Regions from separate parts of the Peribacillus sp. Bi134 genome, predicted to be linked through region 2. Evidence: riboswitches for the same ligand, from Rfam matches in the RefSeq annotation. Region 2 holds a riboswitch; the other holds the start of a gene.
What was found. Region 2 has a riboswitch for FMN ahead of ribE (riboflavin synthase). Riboswitches for the same ligand answer to the same signal wherever they lie in the genome.

Region 1 (9,022 bases), on a different contig from region 2:
AGACATCGAGGGAATTTCACCTGCAATCCCGCCTGACCTGAAATGGGAAAGGATAAGCTCGAATGGAGATCTTGTGATCATTCAATTATCAGATCAAGCTGCTATTGAAAATAGTGAGGAATCCCTTCAAGCTTTAGAAGCCATCCTCTTCATAGCTAAGGATTTTGGTTTTGAAAAAGTGAAGTTTGAAAATGCTCCAATTGAAGAGGTAGGCCAGCTGAATTTAACTGAAGACATATTGGTGCCCAAAGCTCCGAACCAAGTAAATTGATGCAGCGGGCTAAGATTTAATAAATATGAAGGTTTTTCATATGTTGGTGCGTTATAAACACACTGTCCATGGTAAGCAAAAGCCCCTTGCATTCACAGAAAAAGTGCCCGCGCTGACGGGCACTTTTTTGTCTTATAATGAAATACGGGCCATGAATGTAATTTCTTCTGTTTCCATTAAAAATTGTTTCATGTTATCTTCCAATGGTAAATCAAAGCTCAAAACCATGATGGCTTCCCCGCCAGCTTCTTTACGGCCAACCTGCATGGTGGCGATATTCACTCCGTGATCACCCAGGACCTTACCTACGTTACCGATTACACCAGGTTTATCGGTATGCTGGATATAAAGTAAATTCGGTTCTGGATGAAAGTCGATTTTGAAACCATTCAAACTTACAATTCGAGAACCGTAATTTTCGATATAGGTCCCACTGATTGTTAATTCACGGTGGTCACCTTTTACTTTAAGGCTGATCAAATTCGAGTAACCTAAAGAGTCCGTAGAGATTTTTTCACCAACGGTTATGCCACGCTCTTTTGCGATCAACAAGGCATTCACTTCATTTACAGATGCATCGACTCTTGATCTGAAAAAGCCGGAGATTAGACTTTTTGTAAGAATCGCTGTATCGAAATCCAATGATTCTCCGGCATACGTAACGGAGATTTCCTGAATTCCTTCATTCATGCACTGAGAAGCAATGGATCCCATTTGCTGGACAAGTTGATAGAATGGCTGTACCTTTTCAAACACTTCTTTAGATATGGCTGGCAGGTTGATAGAACTTGAGACTGGATTTCCTTCGAAATAGGTCAATACCTCCTGGGCAACCTGTACGGCAACATTTAATTGGGCTTCTTTAGTTGAAGCACCCAGATGAGGTGTAGCAATGACGCTATCCAGTTCAAGCAGTTTATGGCCAATTGGAGGTTCTTCGACGAAAACGTCCAGGGCCGCCCCTGCGACATGTCCTTGAACTAACATTTCATATAAATCATCTTCGTCCAGAATACCGCCCCGGGCGCAGTTAAGTACATAAACCCCTTTTTTACAGGTAAGCAGTTTTTCTTTATTGATTAATCCTCTAGTTTCATTCGTAAGTGGTGTATGAACAGTAATGATGTCTGCTTTAGGAAGCAATTCATCTAACGGCAGGGCAGTTACGGACATTTTCTTTGCACGATCGACAGTAAGGAACGGATCATAGACAATGACATCCATGCCGAATACCTTAGCGCGTTTGGCAATTTCCCCTCCGATACGTCCAAAGCCAACTATTCCTAATGTTTTACCACGAAGTTCAGTACCCGTATATGAAGAACGTTTCCACTCCCCATTCTTCAGTGAAGCATAAGCTTGCGGAATGTGGCGCATTAATGAAGCCATCATGGCGAATGTATGTTCAGCTGTTGAAATGGTGTTGCCGTCAGGTGCATTAACCACGACAATCCCGCGTTTTGTCGCCGAGGGGATATCTATGTTATCTACACCGACACCAGCGCGTGCTATAATTTTTAGCTGCGGCATACGGTTCATTAAATCCTCTGAAACCTTCGTAGCACTTCTTACAAGAATTGCATCAATCTGATCAAGTTCGTTTGCAGCTTCCTCTACGGTCTTTTGAATGAGATGAATATTGGATGCCTCAGATAGCGGTCCGAGTCCTTCTGGTTTAATGGCGTCTGCTACTAAAATCCGATACACGACTTAACACCTTCCTAGGAAAAAATTATCTTAAATTTCAGTTAATTTTACAATTGAAATGCTGAATATGTCAATTTGGCTTAACCGGATGTAAGCGCTTAATAGAATGGTGATCTTCTGATCATCTGTTTAATGTCGCGATATAAATGGCTTCATCAAGGATTGAATAGTATAAAAAATAATTTTCATTATTTCGAATTTTCATTTTGTGTATCCACTATTTATTTTAAGCCATTCACTGTGATGATCGATATTCATCCTGAATGAATCAACTGAGAAAAAAAGTGCTATCAAAAAACAAGTAATTCAGATATAATGGGAAGTATAAAAAAATTTTATAGATCTATCTTCGGGGCGGGGCGCAATTCCCCACCGGCGGTGATGAAGAGTTTCTTCTTCTAAGCCCGCGAGCCTTACAAGGCAGGATTTGGTGCGATTCCAAAGCCGACAGTATAGTCTGGATGGGAGAAGATGGAGGTTCCTGAGTGCGTTTCAACAGTTATTTGCTGAACGTTTGTTTGATGTAACCTTTAATTTATCCCTTTAATTCTATTGGAATTAAAGGTTTTTTTATTGAACATCAACATATGGAACCCTAACCTCTTTTTCAGGTAGATCGGAAAAAGAAGGAGAGAGACCTATGAAAAAGAACAAAGTGAAAAAAACGGTCACACTTGCCATGATGGGAAGCATTTCTTATTTATTGATGCTTTTAAATTTCCCGTTTCCGGGATTCCCGCCTTTTCTCAATGTTGATTTTAGCGACATACCAGCACTGATGGCGGCATTAATTTTCGGACCGATGGCTGGAATTCTAGTCGAGTTCATTAAGAACCTATTGGATTTAGTCATGACAGGGACCTTGACTGCTGTACCTGTGGGGCATATCGCTAACTTCATAGCCGGAATACTGTTTGTCTTGCCGACTTATTATGTATTTCAGAAAATCAATTCAAAAAAAGGGATGACATTCGCTTTACTTGCGGGAACAGTTTCCATGGCAGTATTCATGAGTGTTTTAAACTATTATGTCTTCTTACCGGCTTATACCTTCTTTATGGGATGGGATGCAATGTCGGCACCCGAGTCAAGAAAGCTCGTTACGACGGCAATCTTGCCTTTCAATGTGATAAAAGGCGTACTCATCACATCCGTATTCATGTTGCTGTTCATTAAATTACAGACATGGATCAATAAACAAACATTATATAAAAATGCTTAATGGCATTAACGATAGAAATAAAAAACAACCGGATATTCGTATTCGGTTGTTTTTTTATGCCTGTTTCATTTTGGGATGGGGAGATGGCAAAAAAAAAGCCATTTTCGATTGAAAATGGCTTGTACGTTATTCGAATTTAAGTGCATCTCCGTCAAATGCCTCGTCAGCAACTTTAATAGAATCCGTTGGGCATCCTTCAAATGCATCCATCATGTCATCTATAAGTACATCAGGAATTTCAACGATTCCCTCGTTATCGTCAAGGGTAACAAATGCAATCCCTTCGTCATCGTAATCATATATATCTGGTGCCGCTGCTCCGCAAGCTCCACAAGCTATGCATGTTTCTTTATCCACAATAGTAAATTTAGCCATGAATATAACCCCTCCTAAGTTGATTGACAACTGATAATCTTTTTATTTCAGATTATTATCTCTTTCTTATTGTAAGACCGAATGCCAAACTTTTCAATAGAAATTGTATTGATAATAACTATCATGTAGCACAATGTCAACGGAAAACATCGAAATACTTAACTTGGTTCTTTCCATGATTCGTCATTTAGTCACATAATTTTCCTTGTATTCATCAATAATAACGGCGATTTTTGCAGTTATTTGTTACAATGGGTTTATTGGTTAAATGAAACAAGGATGTGAGTCCCATGAATAATTATCTACAGGCCATCATTCTATATGCGATAAAAAAATTTCAAGGCGAACGCTCCATTTATGCTATATACCATATGCTGCAGGGGAAGAAATCGTCACAAACAATCCAGGATGCCCATTTATTCGGGCTAACGGATATTTTTGGGACAATACCTCGATTTACCCGTCAGCAATTAAATCAAAACATTGAACATTTACTTAAGCATGACTTGATTAAATTAACGGATAAACCAGATGCATATGAAATTAGTATGCAAGGTGAAGGAATGTTAGTCGATTACTTTAAAAATAATCCTTTTCCGGCGTATATTAATGGTTGGAAATATCACAATATCACCCCGGTTTTCTGGGGAAGGTTAAACTTACTCATTCAAACCATATCCCATATTGTCCACAATGAAAGACGTTTTTATCCGATACAAAGAAATCCCAAAATCCAATTCTTCGTAAAGGAATTTTTACATGCCAATCGTCAGGATCGAGCATTGATTGCCCAACATCTATATGATGAACTGATATCCCTTTTAGAAAGTCAAAGTGATATGAAACGAGACATATTCATTTTGAAAATAACCGGGATAAACAGGATTGGACTTACGTTTGAACAGATTGCAAAAAGGAAGGATGTAGAAGAAGAGTATGTCCGCTTTACATTCCTTGATTCATTGCATCAAATGCTTGCTGAAATGGAAACGGGAAAGGATTACCCTCTCTTGTCCACATTAACAAATGATTGGAAAAGTAGTGGGAATCCTCATTTGACACAATCTACACAGGCTACTTTACGATACATCCATGAAGGGAAAAGTCTGGGTGAAATTGCTGAAATCCGCAGATTGAAAGTCAACACCATCGAAGATCACCTCGTAGAAATTGTCTTATCGGACAAGAGTTTTCCGATTTCAGATTATGTGAATATCGAGGATGAGAGGAAAATTGCTGAAGCTATTAAGGAACTTGGAACAAAAAAGCTTAAAGCAATCAAGCAGATGGTCGATAATAAAGAGATAAGCTTTTTCCAAATAAGACTTGTACTTGCGAAAATAGGTGAGTGATGATGAATATAGAACGAGTCCTCAAAGAAAAATTCGGTTTTGATGAATTCCGTCCTGGACAAAAGGAAGTGGTTGAATCATTGATGTCCGGCAATCATACCTTAGCGATGCTACCGACCGGATCAGGTAAATCATTATGCTACCAGCTGCCGGCTTATCTTTTAAATAAGACTGTCCTAATTGTCTCCCCATTATTATCATTAATGCAGGATCAGGCAGATCAGCTGAAGATGAGTGGCGAAAAAAGTGTATTGACCCTCAACTCTTTTTTGACATTAAATCAAAAAAGGAAAGCTTTCGACCGGTTGCATAGTTATCGTTTTATCTTTTTATCTCCTGAAATGTTAAGCCTGGATGGTGTAATAAAATCCTTGAAATCCATAGATATAGGTTTGTTCGTCATAGATGAAGCTCACTGCATCTCACAATGGGGGTATGATTTCCGTCCGGATTATTTGAATTTAGGAGAAGTGAGGAGTGAATTGAACAATCCGTTGACTCTTGCCCTGACTGCAACTGCAACCGCTGAGGTCCGGAGGGACATCGTTGGTAAACTCAATATTGAGCCGGTCAATGAAACAGTCTCATCTGTTGATCGGGAAAATATCGCAATTATTGTCGAGCGAATGTTCAGCTACGATGAGAAGCTAGCACGTGTGCTGGAGCTTGTCAGGAAATTTACCGGAAGCGGGATTATTTATTTTTCCTCTAAAAAAGTGGCGGAATCTGTCACAGGATTTTTACAGGAAAACGGGATTGATAGTGTCAATTATTATCACGGTGGAATGGAACAGGAACAAAGGATGCTGATTCAGCAGCAATTCATTTCTGGCCAGTTAAAGATTATATGTGCAACAAGTGCTTTTGGAATGGGTGTGAATAAATCCGATGTCAGATATGTTATCCATTTTCATATCCCATCGACGATGGAAGCATATCTTCAGGAGATAGGCAGGGCGGGACGGGATCGTAAGCAAAGTGTGGCTGTCTTATTATATAGCGAAGGGGATGAAGGGCTTCCGCTGCATTTGATGGAGCAGCAGTTGCCTTCGGATTCGCAAATCGATGGTGTATGTTCTTTCCTTAATGCATCACAAAAGATTCCGGTGAATTTGACCCTTTCAGAAAAAGAACAGCTGTCTCAATCCTTTTCGTTAAACGAAGTCCAGCTGCGTTTTTTTACCCAGTTTACGGGTAATAACCTACATCAAGTGGCTGCGATGAAAGAGTATTGTCAAAAGAGGAAATCCAGGAATCAAGAAAAGCTGCATAACTTCCTGCACTGGATCTATGCACCGGAATGTCGACGTTTAGGAATACTGGACTACTTTGGAGAAGAGCATCGGGAAGTGAATCCCATCTGTTGTGATATTTGTGGGATGGATACCGAAAAAATGGCTGATGTATGGCCGGAAGTCAAGGTGGATCCGGTCAATTCCTTTTCCTCGTGGAAAAAGGAATTGGCTTATATCTTATTAAAGAAGGAATATGGCAATGAAAAATAAGCAAGCTGAAATGATTAAACAACTTACAGATAAACAGTTGCTATTTAATTTGTTTCTTACACAAATTATTCTCTTAACGTTAGCCATCTTTTTAGGTATTATTTTATTTAAAGACCGTTCTGCCTTTTTCGACTTATTTATCTATGATGACCTGAACATTTTGCTGATTGGAATTCCCGCAGGAGTCATTGTCGTGCTATTTGACTTATTGCTTATGAAAGTGACACCCTCTTCCTATCAGGATGATGGTGGTATTAACGAACGCATTTTCAGTAATTTGTCATACCCGATGATTTTTGTCGTAGCTTTAGTGGTGGCGATTAGCGAAGAATTATTATTCCGTGGAGTGCTGCAAACACATTTTGGTTTGCTTCTTACGAGCCTCATTTTTGCAGCCGTCCATTATCGTTACCTTTTTAATTGGTTTTTATTTTTGAATGTTTTGGTTTTAAGCTTCTTTATCGGTTTTCTATTTGAAATGACTAATAATATCATCGTGACGATTACGGCCCACTTTTTGATTGACTTTATCCTTGGTATTTTAATCAGGAACAAAAAGCAAAGAGGGTTGAGCAAGAAAGGGGGTGACTTGAATGAGCCGGGTACAAAAGAATGAAAAAGAAAATGATCAGGCTGGTGAACTTCGTTCGCGAATTGAACGTCAGAAGGCTAAATCATCATTGCCCAAGCGCAGCAAAGTCCACCAGAATAAAAAGAAAAAAAGTAAAGTGAAGATTAAGTTCCCAATGATACAATTATTAGCGTTATTTTTTATTTTGCTTCCAATTGGATTTTATACCCTTTATACATATCTGCAGGATAGGCCTGTACCTGTTACTAAAAGTGACCAAGTCGTCTTAAAAGAGGAAGATAAAGAATCGATTCCAACTACAGCAACGGCAGAGGACTTAAAGGAAAAAGAGTCGGCAAAGGCTGAAGCGGAGAAAGAGAAAGAAGAAGCTGAGGCTAAAGCCAAAGCGCAGCAAGAAGCTGAGGAAAAAGCCAAGGCAAAGCAAGAAGCTGAAGAAAAGGCTAAAGTGCAGCGAGAAGCTGAGGCTAAAGCCAAAGCGCAGCAAGAAGCAGAGGAAAAGGCCAAAGCACAGCAAGAAGCAGCGGAAAAGGCCAAAGCACAGCAAGAAGCTGAGGAAAAGGCAAAGAAAGCAGCAGCAGAAAAGAAAAATGTACAAGCCGCTAAACCGGATAAAGAGGGATACAAAGTTGTCTTACATACTGTTCAAGGTGAAGAAACATTATTTCGCATTTCCATGAATTACTACAAATCACAGGAAGGGATTGCTCTGATCAGGGAGTGGAATGGGCTGAATGGCAATGAAATTTCCAAAGGTCAAGTATTGAAAATTCCAATCAAGAAATAATGATGGCACTCTGTCTTTTATAGGCAGGGTGTTTTTAAAATTGTTTGACTCGGTAAGTATGAAGGCAATCGTGTCAGGTACATTATCATTTTTTCCTCTACTCTTTCATATCATGATTTGAAAGAGCAGAGGAGGAAATGCGATGGAATCGACAATCATTTTACTGGATGAGAAAACGGATCAAGCAACAAAACAAATGCTGCAAAATGTCGTGGATCGGAAGAAAAAATTCGAGGCACTTAAAAAGAAGCACCTTCAAAGCTTATGGGCAACCATGATTGTTGCTGTCCTTTTTATGATTTATCTTTATTTTTATATCGTTGTACCTTATTCCTATTCCTTTTTCAGTATGTTTAGTGTTTTCGTCGACCATTTTAGCCATTTCCTTTTTTTGGCGGCAGCAATTGGTCTATATGGATATATGGTTTTAATTAAAAAAAAGCTAGATAAAGCTGAAAAGGAGTTTCAACTGCTACGCTGTGAAATCATTAATAAAAGTAAGCAATTGTGGGAAAAAGAGGAAGAATGGAAAAATCGCCATAAGGTTTTTGAAATGATGAAGAAGAATTATGATATTAACTTATATCATGAAAATAAATGATGTTCGCGTTAAATCATATTTAATTGCGGGTAATACCGTTTTATGGTTATATGAAAGTACGTTTGGATAAGGATGGAAAGAAGGTTTAACGAAGATGTTATGGTTATCTGGATTATTTTTAATCATCATCCTGCTGTCATTTGCCACGATCTTTTACATGTGGCGTACGGCTATGCAAGATAGGGTGATTTCTCAAGACCTATATTTTAAAGACTTTCCTGAAGGCTTTGGCGATGTGCGGATTTTTTTCATTTCCGATCTTCATCGGCGAATCGTTGCGGATAAATTGATTGAGGAAACACGTGACAAGGCAGATTTGGTGATAATCGGCGGTGACATTAGGGAAAGCGGGGTTCCCTTAGAACGTGTGGAAAAAAATTTATTGAAACTAAAAGAACTTGGTCCCCTTTATTTTGTTTGGGGTAATAATGATTATGAAGGCGACTTCCATGAACTGGATGCGACTCTTTTGAAACATGGGGTGAAGATCCTTGATAATACAGCTGTTTCTTTTGAGTCTCAGGATGGCAGTAAAATCGCTCTTCTGGGCATTGATGATATATCGGAAGAACGTGATAGGCTTGACCTTGCCCTGTCGGACTGCGGGAATGAA
Region 2 (9,022 bases):
CGACAGTTCATTACCCAATTCTGAGTGATATGACTCTGCATGGACCACACCAGCTGTATGGGGACCGACCGTAGCCTGATAGACTTCTCTTTTTTTCCTGTTTATGTACCGATCTACCCGACTCTCTTCAACATTCAGAAGGGTTTGCTCCACTTCGTCAAAAGTAAAACTTTCAGCCGTAGACAGCTTATTTGCAATTTTCATTTCGAATTCCTCTATCGGAATCATGAAAAACAGGTCATTCAATCGTTTTGCCGTTGTATTTTTATTGACTTCCCATTCCCAAGTATCGTATTGTCGGACCAATTCAACGAATTCAGCGACAATGCTTGAAGGTTCCAGGTATTTATTTTCAACTGCATACTGATAGAATAATGATGTCGCTGCCGTCTGTTTACCATCTTCCTGTTCGACAGTTACAGATGCCCAATCATGTTCGTTCAAATGCAATGCTGACTTATGATGATCGATCAGCAGCGCTTTGCCTCCATCTTCCACAAACTGAGTAATCATTTTTTCGTTATCTTCATCAACCGATAGATCAGTAACGATCAATGTATCTTCAAGCTTGGCCTGCTCAAGAAATGCTCCTACGTTCTGATTAAGGCGACCAATTGAATTATAACTTACCACTACTTCTTCTCCGAAGGCCAGCTTAGCTATAATGCCGCAGCCGACTCCATCTAAATCATTATGTGTAAAGAGATGGTACACACAAACCCCTCCTAGTAACTAATAAATTTACTTTTCCCTAAAGACATGAATTTCAATTGCAATCTTTACAATTGTAGCATAATCATATCCGCATATTTTATCATGCTTCCATTACGTGATGCTTTTGTTCGTTTTTTTTCGAAAAACCCCCTGATGATTCTTTATTTTCCATAATTTATAACGTCCATTACTTTGAAATCGAGGTTTTTCCATTGAAGAGGTTGCGTGGTGAAGATCAGCATTCACTAATCGATCAAATGGCTAGGAATTTTACGAACTTTGGAGAATTGCTTAATGGTTTAAAAAGCCAGACCCAATCCGACAAATGATCCGGTACATCAAAAAAAGCCGCAGGGACGTTATTCCCTGCGGCTTCCTTATACCAAATCACTGTTCAATCAATTTTCCAAGGTTGGCCATTTCAATTGCACTAACGGCCGCTTCATAGCCTTTGTTACCTGATTTTGTTCCTGCACGTTCAATCGCTTGTTCAATATTTTCAGTTGTCAGCAAACCGAAGATAACCGGTACACCCGTTTCCAAGGAAACGGAAGCCATGCCTTTAGCCGCTTCATTACAGACATAATCATAATGTGAAGTGGCACCCCTGATTACCGTTCCAAGACCGATTACCGCATCATATTTACCTGTATTCACAAGTTTTTTTGCAATTAACGGTAGTTCAAAAGCACCCGGGACCCAAGCGATGTCAACATCATTCTCATCAACGCCATGACGCTTAAGGCCATCCAATGCCCCTCCTAAAAGCTTGCTTGTGATAAACTCATTAAATCTTCCTACCACGATACCGACTTTCAATCCTGATCCGATTAATTGTGCTTCAATAGTTTTCCCCATGTCCAATTCCTCCTAATTTTAAAAAACAATATAATTTTTTGTTCTGTAAGATGTAATTACTTAAATCCTCAAGCTTTCGGGATGTTCAGTTCAAGCTCCTGGTTCCCGATAGTATCATTTTGTTGAAGATACCGAATCAAATCGGCTATCGTAATGAACTTCAGGTTGAATTTATCAGCGATGACTTCTAAATCGGATACCCGGGCCATTGATCCATCTTCATTCATGATTTCACAAATGACACCAGCTGGAGCGGCACCGCATAACTTCGCCAAGTCCACCGATGCCTCTGTATGTCCCGCCCTCCTTAATACGCCGCCTTCTTTTGCGACTATCGGAAAAGTGTGACCAGGCCTTTGGAAATCTTCAGCGACCGAATCTTCATTAAGAAGCTCAAGGATGGTCAAGGACCTTTCAAAAGCACTGATTCCTGTAGAGGTGCTTTTATGATCGACACTTACCGTAAAAGCAGTGCCATGATGATCGGTATTTTCTCCAACCATAGGATGCAGTTTCAATTTCGCTGCCAGTTCTTCAGTGATGGTTGTACAAATCAAACCACGTCCATGAGTCGCCATGAAATTAATCGCTTCCGGTGTCGCCTTTTCGGCCAGCACTACAAAATCCCCTTCATTTTCACGGTCTTCATCATCGGATACGATTACTACCTTGCCTGCCTTCAAATCTTCTATCGCTTCTTCTATTGTATGGAACATCATTACACCGCCCTTTTATTAGAATCCATGCTCTGCCAAAAACTCTAAATTCAGTCCTGGTTTTGGATTGCCATTTTTCATTTGATGTATTATATATTTCCCTATCATGTCGTTTTCGATGTTAACGATATCACCAGCCGCTTTTTGTCCCAATATGGTGTCCTGATGAGTCAATGGAATCAGTGATACAGTCAATAGGTTCCTTTCGATCCCAAATATCGTCAAGCTCGTTCCATCAATGGCCACGGATCCTTTTGGAATGCAAAAGGCACTGAGCCCCTCTTCCAATTGGATTACATAATAAACGGCATTTTCTTTCCGTTCTTTTTTGATGATCGTTCCGGTTCCGTCGATATGACCTGAAACAAAATGACCGCCAAACCTTCCCTGTGCACTCATGGCTCGTTCAAGATTCACAGGTGATCCCAATTTCAATGTCCGTATCGAGGAAGCTTTGACCGTTTCCGGCATCACGTCGACCGTAAACAAACTTTTAGTGAAGGACGTTACCGTTAAGCAGACCCCGTTTACTGAAATACTATCCCCCAGATGAACATCTTCAAGGATTTTTTCAGAACGAATCGATAACTCCATACTGCTTTTTCCTTTGTTCATGGAATGAACGGTACCGATATCCTCAATGATTCCCGTAAACATGTTTTTCCCCCTTTTATAAAATATAAAAAACCCCTTAGGATGACCTAAGGAGTTAGCAGGAGAAATGAGTGAAAAAAATTGTATACCTAAAAAGCCCAACATTTTCATTTTTGAAAAATTAGGCGTACGTATACACTTGGGTTCCACACGTCCTTCTCCCATCCAGACTTTACTGTCGGCTTTGGAATCTCACCAAATCCTGCCTTTAACAGGCTCGCGGGCTTAGAATTTCTTCATCACCGCCGGTTGGGATTTTCACCCGACCCCGAAGGACTAAAATAATATGAATCTTTGAATATTTTATCACCATAAAGTGAAGATGTAAAATTTCTAACCTTAAATGGTTCAATTGTTACAGAAACTTCCTCTCTTTATGGAAAAACGACCTCCAAAGTCCCCGATGTGCTCCAAAGAGGTTAATCAGGCTAAATATGTGGAATAGGGTTAGAGGTTCACAATTCATATAAGGAGGAAGCCTTATGCTTATTTCCATCATCAACTTGATTTTCTATCTGTTCGTCGTCACGATGAATTTTTTAGCTAATTACCTGCCATTGAACGGCCAGACATCAGGAGAGATTTCCGATAAACTTGATGTCCTTTTCACTCCTGCAGGATATGTATTTTCCATATGGGGCTTGATCTATTTCCTGCTCGCCATCTGGGTATTCAGGCAGTTTTTAAGCAAACACCAAAACAGCCCTGCCTATAAGGCATCCTTCCCTTGGTTCGCTTTAAGCTGTGTCTTGAATGGCGCTTGGCTTTTGGCTTGGCACTATGAGCACTTTTTGTTATCCGTATTCATTATCATTGCTCTTTTGGCTACTTTAATGGTCATTTATACTAACGTAAAAAAAGTGAAGCGTGCGCCTTTCGACCTATTTCCGTTTTCCGTTTATACAGGCTGGGTAAGTGTTGCAACTATCGCTGACATTTCTTATTACCTCACGTATATCAAATGGGACGGTTTTGGGGTTTCCAGTTCAACATGGACGATCGTCCTGCTGATTGCAGCAACAATCCTGGCTTTTGTCTTTGCAGGTAAAAACCGGGATTGGTGCTATCCTCTCGTATTCGTTTGGGCGTTCATAGGCATCGGGATACGAAATAGCTCCGGCTATCCGGTAATTACGGACATTTCTTATATCCTGGCTGTCATCACTTTTATCGTATCCATCACCATCTTCATTAAAAGTAGAAGGAATATGGTAGCCTAAAATGCTTGCTGAAGATCTTGCCAGACATCCTGCCAAGCTTCTAGGCCAACTGAGAGACGGACCAGCTGGTCACTGATGCCCATTTGTTTCCGTGAATCTTCAGGAACGGCAGAGTGCGTCATGGTAGCGGGATGCTGGATCAATGTTTCGGCATCCCCAAGACTTACGGCAATTTTGATTAGTTTCAATTTATTTAGGAATTCCTGTGCATCCTGTTTTGTGCCATGCAATTCGAAAGAGATAAGGCCGCCGCCATGTTTCATCTGTTTTTGCATTATATAATGATCCGGTGAAGCTTCATCACCTGGATAATATACCTTTTTCACTTTTGGATGTTTCTTAAGTTCATGAAAGATTTCCATTGCATTGGACGAATGACGGTCCATCCTGACAGGCAAGGTCTTTAACCCCCGCAATAGTAACCAGGCATCGAAAGGTGAAATGATTCCACCGATATCCTTCTGTGTAGTCCCTGCTATCTGATTCATGAATTCCTTCTTACCTACGACAAGTCCTGCAACGACATCCCCATGCCCGCAAAGATATTTCGTAGCGCTATGAAGGACGATATCACAGCCATACTCAAGCGGTCTCTGTAGATATGGCGTCGAAAACGTATTATCCACTACGACCGTCACATTATGTTCCTTCGCAACTTTCACCACCATCTGTAAATCAATCATTTTCATCGTCGGATTGATCGGGGTTTCTACATAGATGCAGGTCGTTTCCGGCCGAATCATTTTCCTTACCTGTTCTTCTGTATCCATCTCACAAAAATCATGAGTGATGCGGTATTTATTTTTCATAAGCTGCAGAAGGCCAAATGTACAACCATATAACCCCTGTGAGCATAGGATGTGGTCATCTGTTTTCGTTAACGCAAAAAGCACAGCTGAAACGGCGGCCATGCCTGAACCGAAAGCAAGGCCAGCTTCCCCGCCTTCCAAAGCGGCAATCTTTTCTTCAAGCACATGTACCGTTGGATTTCCAAGTCGTGAATATATATATCCATCTTCCATACCGGCGAAACGCCTCTCCCCTTGCTCGGCATTTTCGAAAGTGAATGTTGAGGTTTGAAATAAGGGTGTTGCCAAGCTTCCTAAATGCTTCTTCGAGTCATATCCTTCATGGATGACTGCCGTTTCAAACTTTTTATACTTTCCTGTCATACCGTCTCCTCCTAACCTATGTCTATTGCTATCATATGTCAAAAACCTATATAAAGGAAGCGTTTTCATTCATGGTCATCACCTATAAATGAACCCCTGAATTTAGTAAAGATGATATGATTTCCGTAGGGCAATAGATGAACAAGTTCAGGTGGATTTACCCGGGCATTCGTAAAAAAGGGACAGCCGCCATGGCCGTCCCTTTTTCCGAATCATTCATCGACTACGATGTTTCCACCATAGAAGGTTACTCTCGTTAATGGCAGTTCTAGTTCACGAGCCATTTTTTTCAACTCTCGCTCTTCTCTTTCCGTTACGATTGAAATGACAGTGCCATCTGCACCTGCACGCCCAGTTCTACCCGATCTATGGATATATTGTTCGATGTTGTCAGCCATATCAATATGAACGACCGCAGTAAGGCCTTTTATATCTAGCCCCCTTGCCGCTACATCCGTTGCTATCAGCATCGGGGATTTTCCGGAACGAAGCTTGCGCAGCGCTTTCTCCCTGTCGACTTTATTGGATTCGCCGTGAAGCACGCCCATTTCAATACCTTTATAGCTCAGCTTTTCATGTAAGACGCTCAGCTCTGCTATATCATTCAGGAAGGCAAGGGCCTTCACATCTTTAAGTCTTGTGATTTTCTCTAGAATCTTGGACTTTTCCCGTCTCTCAACAACAAAGTAAAGATGGTCCACCTTTGATTCCATTTTTTCATGCTTATCAACCTTGATCATTTCGGGTTCATTCATGAATCCCCTGGCCGCTTTTTCCGTTTCCTCCGGCAGGGTCGCTGAAAACACCATGATTTGCCGGTCTTTTAGCGTTGTTTTGATAATATTATTGATCGTTCCCATATGCTCCGGAGTGATCAATTGGTCACCTTCATCAAGTACTATCGTCTTAACTTCGTGCATTTTCAATTTCTTTTGGGCAATCAATTCGTAAATCCGTCCCGGTGTTCCAGCAATCACCTGTGGACGCTTCTTCAGTTTGTCTAATTGCCTTTTCACATTTGCACCGCCGATGAATGCTGCGCCCGTAATGCCGCTTCCCTCTGACCAAATGCGAATTTCTTCATTGATTTGCATGACCAGTTCTCGTGATGATGCCAAAATCAAAGCTTGGGGCGATTTTTTTTCAGGATCTATCTTTTCCAGCAATGGCAGTAAATATGCTAATGTTTTCCCTGTACCTGTCGGTGATTCGGCCATGATATCTTTTCCCTCGACAATCACGGGAATTGCTTTCGTTTGAATCGGGGTAAGTTGTCCGAATCCGGACTTTTTCCAGACCTCTTGTATATATGGTTTTCTATCGTTTATTAATGCGGGTAATTCGCTCATATCGTTCTCCTTTAATATAAAACTTTTCCTATCTTTCATAGTACCATTTATTCTTGTCCAGTAGTCAACGGAATGCGAATTGTAACCGTCGTCCCTTTGTTTATCTCACTTTCAAAATCCATTTCCCCCTGAAGGCGATGAACGATCTTCCGGCAGATTGCAAGCCCGATCCCTGTGCCCTTTTCCTTCGTTGAGTAAAAAGGCTCACCAATCCGTTCAAGACGCTCGGGCCCCATTCCCATGCCATTATCACTCACGCTGACTACAGCTTGTCCATCGATGATTTGCAGTGAAATTTCAATTTCGCCATTATCCTTTATCGCTTCAATGCTGTTCTTTATGATATTGATTACCAACTGTTTAAGTTCAATTGAATCAGCCATAATATAAATCGGTTCGGCAGTTTTAACCCTGAACCCCATTTCGATATTATTCAAATTCGTTTCTGCTTTCATCAACGTGAAAACCTGCTGTAAACAGTCGGCAAGATCGATCCTGCGAAATGCGACATCCTGTTTCTTCCCGAGAACCAAAAGTTCGCTTGAGATAATATTGATTCGGTCAATTTCCTTCAACATGATATCGGAATGCTGCGGGTTTACTTCCTGGGTCATATCCATTAACTGTACGAATCCTTTTAACGATGTAAGTGGATTCCTTATCTCATGTGCGACGGCGGCAGCCAGATGTCCGATAACAGATAGCTTTTCAGACATGATCATCAATTCCTCTTCGCGCCGCAATTCAGTAATATCCCTAACAATTGCATATACCCCTAGCATTTCCGCGTGAACGATGATCGGTAAAAAGGTCACACGGATTATCCGTTTTTCATCACTGCTATTCTGGATGGTCGTTTCGAATTTAACAGCCTCCCCTTGAAGGGACTGTAAAAAGAATTCAGATACTTTTTCACTTTCATTCCAGTTGAGGAGATGATTCGCATTCTGGCCTTTCAAATTGTCACTATTATGCCCCAACAGTTTCTCAGCTTCCGGGTTTAGCGAAACTACATTTCCTTCGAGATTCAGCTCAAGGACACAATCCGGGTTATGCTTGAACAGCGACCGATACTGTTCATCCTTCAGAATGAATTCCTGTTGGGACCTCAACATTTTCCCCGTCCAATACCTGATTATGAAGTATAGGAAAAGCCCGGTTATGAAAATGAACATCCAGCCTTTGGAATGTTGAAACATTGCATATATCTGAACATCTGCCCTTGCCTGTGTCATAGAGATGTAATCCGTAACGACAATCCATAAGACTCCAATGGTTATATATATAAAAGCCACTTTACATGCAATTTTATGAGATTGGTTCATATTTTTTCCTTTGTATTGTTTTTGGTTTATTATTCCCAAATCACTCAAAAAAAGCCCTCATGTTTTCAACATAAGGACTCTATCGATATTGTACCATATATATTGCAATCATTGTTTTATATAGCTAAAAAATCCAGAGCATTTTAACTGGACCTTCAATGATCAAGAGAGGTTTTTAATGGCTTGATTGAATTCTTCTTCTATATCTTTTGTAGGCTTGGCCGATAATAAGCTGCAAACGATCACCGCTATTGAACCAGCAATGAAACCAGGAATGATTTCGTATACTTCAGCGAACTTATCGATCATATCCCAAACGATCACGGTTGCCGTACCGACAATCATTCCCGCCAGGGCTCCCCATTTCGTCATCCGTTTCCAGTATAGGCTTAATAGAATGACAGGACCGAATGCCGCTCCGAAACCAGCCCATGCATAACCCACCAATTTAAGGATTGTACCGCTTGGATTAAACGCCAATAATAAGGCAATGGCAGATATCGCCAATACACCAAACCGACCTACCAGCACTAATTCCTTATCAGATGCTTTCGGCCGAATGAACTGCTTATAAAAATCATCGGTCAGGGCACTTGCCGATACTAACAGCTGAGATGCAATCGTACTCATGACCGCGGCTAAAATCGCAGCCAACAAAAAGCCAGTAATTAGGGAAGGAAACAGTTCTTTTGCTAAAATGATGAAGACGGACTCAGCATTTTTTTCCCCTAAAGGACTGCTTGTCAGGTTAAAATAAGCAATCCCCACCAACCCGGTGAACATCGCTCCGACGATGGCAAAAATCATCCAGCCCATACCGATTCGCCGTGCGCTTTTCAATTCTTTAACAGATGAAACCGCCATGAATCGAACGATTATATGAGGCTGCCCGAAATAACCAAGCCCCCATGCCAGAAGAGATATGATGCCAATGGTCGATGTTCCTTCAAAAACATGCAATAAATTCGGATTGATCGATTTTATTTCATTGAAAGTGGGATCCCAGCCTCCAAT

Region 1: it holds a riboswitch for FMN, as region 2 does, so the genes downstream of both, LQ188_RS12375 (ECF transporter S component) here and ribE (riboflavin synthase) in region 2, are expected to answer to the same signal.

The regions. Positions count from the first base shown of each region.
Region 1 is NZ_CAKKLN010000005.1:228,009-237,030, reverse strand. It holds gene LQ188_RS12385 (hypothetical protein) at 1-271, shown strand, start outside; gene serA (phosphoglycerate dehydrogenase) at 404-1,978, opposite strand; FMN riboswitch at 2,320-2,455, shown strand; gene LQ188_RS12375 (ECF transporter S component) at 2,619-3,200, shown strand; gene LQ188_RS12370 (ferredoxin) at 3,327-3,575, opposite strand; gene LQ188_RS12365 (helix-turn-helix domain-containing protein) at 3,866-4,927, shown strand; gene LQ188_RS12360 (ATP-dependent DNA helicase RecQ) at 4,930-6,432, shown strand; gene LQ188_RS12355 (CPBP family intramembrane glutamic endopeptidase) at 6,422-7,048, shown strand; gene LQ188_RS12350 (LysM peptidoglycan-binding domain-containing protein) at 7,026-7,808, shown strand; gene LQ188_RS12345 (YpbF family protein) at 7,951-8,409, shown strand; gene LQ188_RS12340 (metallophosphoesterase) at 8,504-9,022, shown strand, end outside.
Region 2 is NZ_CAKKLN010000008.1:213,870-222,891, forward strand. It holds gene LQ188_RS19390 (oligoribonuclease) at 1-714, opposite strand, end outside; gene ribE (6,7-dimethyl-8-ribityllumazine synthase) at 1,102-1,572, opposite strand; partial or broken gene ribB (3,4-dihydroxy-2-butanone-4-phosphate synthase) at 1,650-2,288, opposite strand; gene ribE (riboflavin synthase) at 2,307-2,945, opposite strand; FMN riboswitch at 3,092-3,222, opposite strand; gene LQ188_RS19410 (TspO/MBR family protein) at 3,425-4,162, shown strand; gene megL (methionine gamma-lyase) at 4,159-5,334, opposite strand; gene LQ188_RS19420 (DEAD/DEAH box helicase) at 5,547-6,683, opposite strand; gene LQ188_RS19425 (ATP-binding protein) at 6,731-8,056, opposite strand; gene putP (sodium/proline symporter PutP) at 8,171-9,022, opposite strand, start outside.